Regions from separate parts of the Paenibacillus sp. B2(2019) genome, predicted to be linked through region 2. Evidence: riboswitches for the same ligand, from Rfam matches in the RefSeq annotation. Region 2 holds a riboswitch; the other holds the start of a gene.
The links. A riboswitch is a leader RNA that binds a small molecule or an ion and turns the genes downstream of it on or off. The one in region 2 is predicted to bind cyclic di-GMP.
Positions count from the first base shown of each region.

Region 1 (3,217 bases), on a different contig from region 2:
AGCATCGAAAACAAAACTGCCCGGTTTCTTAACCTTGTACCATTTCGCAGCATGGAAACCGTGACTTCCATCATCAACAAAGACTGTGCTGTTATAAGGAATCAAATCACTCATCGTACTCAAGACCGATGCAAGTGAAAGGTTTGGTAAAATCGGAGGCTCTTCGGTATAATCGGAATTTGTCGGTGCTTCGCGTTTTGTGATGTTGTTCGTGTCAATATTATTGAGATAGTAAACTAGATTGTCGCGTAGATCTCCAGTCACTGGAATCGTTTTAGAGAACAATATTTTTCCGACAAAAGTCGGATCGCTATCAAACTGAATTAATGTTGCAGGATGATTTTCCCTTTTAAGATTACAAATTGTCATATCACTTAAACGTGAGCCGAGAACGATAAATAGATCACTTTGATTCAGCAAGTCATCCCCATGGGTACAACCGCCTACTCCAATTGGACCGTGATAGAGTGGATGATCCCAAGCTATAGCCCCTTTACCACCTGGAGATGTAACTACAGGAATATTAAATGTTTCCGCTAATTGAATTAGCTCACTATGTGCTCCTGAGCGGTTAACGCCTTTACCCGCGATAATTATTGGATTCTTAGAGTTATTTATAGCATCAAGTACACGGTCGATATTAGCATGGCTAACCAGTGATTCGCGTTCAGGGATTACAATATTACATTCCTCTAGCAATTCCGTTTGTACATCAAAGGGAATACAAAGGTGAACTGGACCACGATTACCGCTCAAAGCAATGGATATGGCATGATTAAAAATTGTGTTAAAGTGATCTCCACGTTCAATAAGCTTGCTATATAAGGTGGCAGGTCTAAACATATCAGCTAAATCAGCTAGAAAAGAGGTAGAGTCCTGACATTGGGGAATTCCAAGCTCTTTAATAGATTGATGGCCAGTAATAAATAGGACAGGTAGGTTGTTAGCCTTAGCATGTGCTGCTGCAGTTAATAGGTTTGTTCCACCAGGACCTGAAGTACCAAAAGCTACACCTAGTTTTCCAGTTTTAAGCGCATACCCGGCTGCTTCGAAGCCGGAACTGGACTCATGTCTCCCGGGAATAAATTCAATACCGTAATCTACCATTTTAAGAACAATAGGACAAATGGATTTCCCGATAATACCAAAGGAATGGGTAACACCTAGGTTCCGTAGTGCTTCCGACATGTAATCTGCGACTGTCTTCAAAAAATACACCTCACAAGTTGATTGTTATTTTAAAATCAAACATTAGAAAACCTGTGCTCTGAATTAGGGCACAGGTTGGTGGCATAAATCGCCATAGAGACTGAACAATTGTTCAGTCGTCTTGGTTTTCTGCAACCTGGCAGTCATGGCCTCTGATTAAAAATGAGGCTGTAGATCCATGGTTTTGCGTCATCCTCTTTCGAAGATTTTGCCAATATTAATTTTAAAATTTATAAGAAGAATTTTCCTTTACAATATATTCCTAGAGAACCTTTGTCAATATATTTTCGCAAATTAACTCGAATTTTGACGAAAGTCTTGTCCAACCTATGAAATAATAGATATAAAAAAACTCCCCCTAAGTCAAAACTTAGGAGGAGTTTTTGGACTTGTTTATATGATTTGCAAGTGACTTAAAACTTGAAAATATGGATAGTCTTCTGTAGATTAAACACAGCCTGTGTCATTTTCTCAGTTTCTTCAGCAACAGACTGCAGGGCATTAATTTGTTCATTCATAGCGGCGGATACTTCCTCGGTGCCGGCAGCGGTTTGCTGTGTGATTGCAGAGATATTCTCTATTGCACTTGAGATTTTCAAGGCACTTTCCAACATCAGATCACTTTCAGCAGAGAAGGAAGAGATTTGCTCGGTAATATACTGCACACTTTGCACAATTTGAGCAAAGATATGAGCAGATTGAGTGATCATCTCATTCTGTACCTGTACGACTTCTTCGTTGATAGCGATATTGTCAATCGCTTGTTTGATATCAGTTTCGATGCTCCGAACTAAGCCAAAGACTTCCTTCGTTGAAGCTGTTGATTCCTCGGCAAGTTTACGAACCTCCTGTGCGACTACAGCAAAACCTCGACCATGCTCTCCGGCGCGTGCTGCTTCGATGGAGGCATTCAGCGATAAGAGGTTGGTCTGCTCAGCGATCTCTGTGATGGTTTTTGTAATCATCGTAATTCCGCGAGCATTATGAGAAAGGGCTTCGATAGTATCAGCTACTTTTTGAGTAGCCTGGATGTTTTTGCGCATGCCTTCAGCTTGAGTATCAACGGACTGCCGCCCTTGTTCAACTAGTTCTAATGTATGTATTGAACGTCTGTTCATTTCTTTCGTTGAGTTCGTATAATTTGATACTTTATTCTCAATATCTTTAATGGATTCTGTCATTTCAGCGATATCCGTAGATATTTCATTTGCACCAAGAGCTAGCTCGTTAGACGAAGAGGCTACCTGTGCCATGACAATTTTCAAATTCTGATTCTTATCTTCGATTCCACGGCTTGCATCCATAACTTGACGAGTGATTTGTGATGCTTCTGTCAAAATCTTCTTGAGCTTGTCAATCATGGTATTAAAGGAACGACTTACGTCCCCCATTGACCCGTTCTCGTCGGCTCTACTAGTAAAATCCCCTTTTGAAATACTATGAGATACATTCGCGATGTCATCAAAAGAAGATGTAAGCGTTCTCTCGATAAAGCGGGCCACTGGGAAAGTTAGAGCAGCAAGAACTACGATCAGAACAATACCCAAAATAATGTTGCCTAAGATCATAAAAGTAACTAAAACAGGAATGGCAAATAGTGCGGCAACGAGGTAACATCCGGCAACAATTCTTTGTTTTAACGGAAGTTTATGCATCCAGTTCATTGGTATAATGTCCTCCTTATTAATATTATGTATTGGTGTTATTATATGGGATTTAAAGGTGATTGGTCTATAGTAAGAACTGACATAAATCTTCTTTTCGGAGTAGTTCTTTAGATTTCGTGTCAAAAATCCTCATAAATAGCGGAAATTTTTGCGATAGCAGACTTTACCATCTCTAAAAGTTCTTGCGGTGAAAGTACAATAAACGAGGGACTAAAAGAAAGGATTATCCGGCAGGCCGACTCGATCGTATTAAATTCGGCATCTACGTTCACCCACTCTGCATTGCTAGTTGGCTCTATCAATTGGACAGAGACGAATCTTTCTCGCTGTAATTCTTTTAA
Region 1 covers NZ_VTZR01000024.1:383,793-387,009, forward strand. The annotation lists gene PAENI_RS23000 (thiamine pyrophosphate-binding protein) at 1-1,218, opposite strand, end outside; cyclic di-GMP riboswitch class I at 1,337-1,432, opposite strand; gene PAENI_RS23005 (methyl-accepting chemotaxis protein) at 1,623-2,873, opposite strand; gene PAENI_RS23010 (helix-turn-helix transcriptional regulator) at 2,996-3,217, opposite strand, start outside.
Region 1: it holds a riboswitch for cyclic di-GMP, as region 2 does, so the genes downstream of both, PAENI_RS23000 (thiamine pyrophosphate-binding protein) here and PAENI_RS19885 (glycosyl hydrolase) in region 2, are expected to answer to the same signal.

Region 2 (3,217 bases):
ATTGCCCCCAATTCATAACCATGTAGAACGGCATTTTGTCCCGATGTATTCTTCAGCTTATGAACCAGTTCATCTGGACTTTCTAGATAATCATGCTGGCCAGACAGGATTCCTTTGCCACGTAGATTCACCAAATTACTCAGCAGTTGCTTGGCTTCTTCAGAAGCTGATGGATTGCTTGGTATAGCCGGAGGAAGAGAGGAAGAAACACTCATAGCCTTCGGAAGACTCTTAACCTCTCCCCAAGGCAGCAAGGAAAAAATAATAAACACCGGTAATATAGTAAACAACAATCTGCTTTGCTTATAATATTTACGCAAATAAATCCTCCTTTCGGTAGCTGTACTGCCTCCACAGGTGCTAAATAAACATACCTGTTATCGGACAATCGTCTTCTGACCTAATGAGGACTATAGCTTAGTAGCTCTGCAATAACGCAGAGCCACTAAGGATCGACCTTTAATTTTCATCAATCAGGAGACATCCGGAAGATAAAGTGCACTTGCTGGAACTGTCTCTTTAGCTTGACTAGCACTTTCCCACATCAAGCGGACTCTCGCATCGCCTTCATTTTCGTAATACTCCACCTTGATATCGTATAGCTGACCAGCCTTCAGCGTTATATTCCCCTTACGCTCAGTACCACTTTGCTTAGTCCAACTATCAATCACGGATTGCCCATTCACCCAGACACGGATGCCATCATCTGAGGTAGTGTAAAATGTATATTGCTCATCATATAATGGCTTAATTTTACCGCTCCAACGTATGGAGAAACGATCAACCCCGAGGGCGGCATCCGGCGATCCTTGCCGCCAATTGAAATCGATAATTGCATCAGTTCTAGTAAGAGCTGCTGCTCCCGATAGCTGTATGTTGTTGTAATATTCTCCTGAAAGCCCCTTCGCAAGAGGAATGGCTGCCTCACCCTCTTCTTCGGGAGGTGCCGGCGCTGGTGCAGCGCTAGGTGTCGGTGCCAGACCAGTATTTAATTTATCTCTGGTCAGGGTATAGTTGCTATTCATAAATGTTTTAATTGTATCTGCACTGTTATTCTCGTAAAGCATTTTTCCCCAGCTCATCATATACGTCCATTTACTTTGTGATTGCTGAAGCTTCTCCAGATTAGGCATTTCACCATTCTCCCCGATCGCAATCGGTTTGCCTGCGGCTAGACTCAACAAGCTGTCATAGTATTTTTGCTGGTAATCATTTTCGTATATATCTGCTGCCAGAATATCTACTTTATCAGCACCTGGATAAGTTAGCGCATAAGGATCTGACCAAACATTGGGAGCATTTGGACTCCATACCCATAACAAATTATTTAATTTATGAACGTTAACAAAACGGTCATACATAATATTCCAAAGTTTAGAAAAGTTATTTTTCTTCCCCCACCAGAACCAGTTCCCGTTCATTTCATGATAGGGTCTCCAAAGCACCGGAACATTGGCATCGCGCAAGCTTTTTAAAGAGACTGCCACCTTATCAAGTTCAGCGATCAGATTGTTATATTGCTTGGTACCCGGTGTAACGTAACTATCGAACTCATTCTGACTAAGTGTTTTTTTCACATTATCCCAGTCATAAGAGGTGCCCGGCAGGTTAGCATGAAAAGTCATAGCTACGATCCCGCCCGCTTTATTCCAGTTGATGGCGCTGTTCACCACATTTTGACGCTGCCAGGCCATCGTTCCTTCTGACTGACCGCTGATCGCGCCCAGTTCATAACCGTGAAGAGCGGCATATTGTCCGCTGGTCCCCTTCAGCATATTGTTAATTTCATCTGGACTTTCTAAATAGTCATGTTGACCAGCAATAATACCTTTTCCTGAGATCGAGTAAAAATAGTTAAGCAGCTTTACGGCTTCAGGTGAGGCTCCTGGGGTAACTGGCGTTCCAGAATTTGAAGCAGCTATGACAACAGACGGCGAAATTCCAACAGTAAGCGGAAGTGCAGTCAGAAACAAGACGAGTGACAGAAATGCGCCAAATAATCGATACGTACGGTAAGCTTTCAAAATAATCTCCCTTTCGGTAGCCAGGCTGCCACTCTTTCGAAGGCCCTATAGCTTTGCGTCCCTACCTTTCGATAGGTTTGCCTTTTCAATTTAAGAGAAATAATCTCTCTTACCGTAAGTATCGACGACAATTAATGATATATTTAGTGTTTTTATGACTTTTTTTGATAATTGAGTCAATTTACCTGTTTCAAGAAATTTTGGATTGGTTATATAGATAGGTTAGACCTATGAAATGAATTGTTGTAGTTCTATATCATTCCAGTCTAAAGTAATACGAATGTTATCTTCTTCTACTAATTCAGAACCCGTCTGTACCTCTATAAACTCGACATCCGTCAAAGCAAGGATCGCGTGCTTCGTTCCTTCCGGTATACGTACCACGTCCCCAGCCTTCACATTATGTTTTTTCTCATTCAGCACAATACTTGCTTCGCCGCTGACGATTGTCCAAATTTCACTACGCTTGCGATGTAATTGATAGCTGATATTATTCCCCTCGGATATAAAAATCCGTTTGGTCAGCACTTCATTGCCTTCATCATATTTCACATAATCAATAACTTTGTAATGGCCCCAGCGGCGTTCCTCGTACATCGGTCTTTGTTCAAAGGTCTTCAGCACTTCTTTAATCCGTGGGCTCTCAGCTTTATGGGTAACTAGAATCCCATCCGGGCTAGCCGCAATGATCAGATCCTTCGCACCAATTACCGTGATCGGAATATCCAGCTCATTAATCAAGCAAGTCCCCTCAGAATCCGCCGTTACAAAACCTTTTCCTACATGCTTGCTGCTCATTTCCTCTGTCAGCGTATTCCACGTTCCAAGATCCTTCCAGAATCCATCATACGGCTGTACTACAATATGTTCTTCTTTCTCCACCACTTCATAATCAAAGCTGATGGAAGACAATAGCTTATACTGCTTCTGCAATTCTTCATATCCTAAAGGCAACCCTTTACGCTGCAAAATATCTAACAAGTACCCTAAGCGGAAGGCAAACACTCCACAATTCCACAATGCATTTTGCTCGATGAGCTGTTCTGCTTGTATACGTTCTGGTTTCTCTTGAAAGTGACTCACCTTCATAAAACCATTTCCCCCCGCCTCTTCGGTGGTAGGAATAATATATCCGTATTTCTCTGAGGCATGTTCAGGAACAACACCCATTAGTGCCAAATTTGCTCCACTTT
Region 2 covers NZ_VTZR01000021.1:159,624-162,840, reverse strand. The annotation lists gene PAENI_RS19890 (glycosyl hydrolase) at 1-320, opposite strand, end outside; gene PAENI_RS19885 (glycosyl hydrolase) at 474-2,024, opposite strand; cyclic di-GMP riboswitch class I at 2,037-2,116, opposite strand; gene PAENI_RS19880 (sugar phosphate nucleotidyltransferase) at 2,253-3,217, opposite strand, start outside.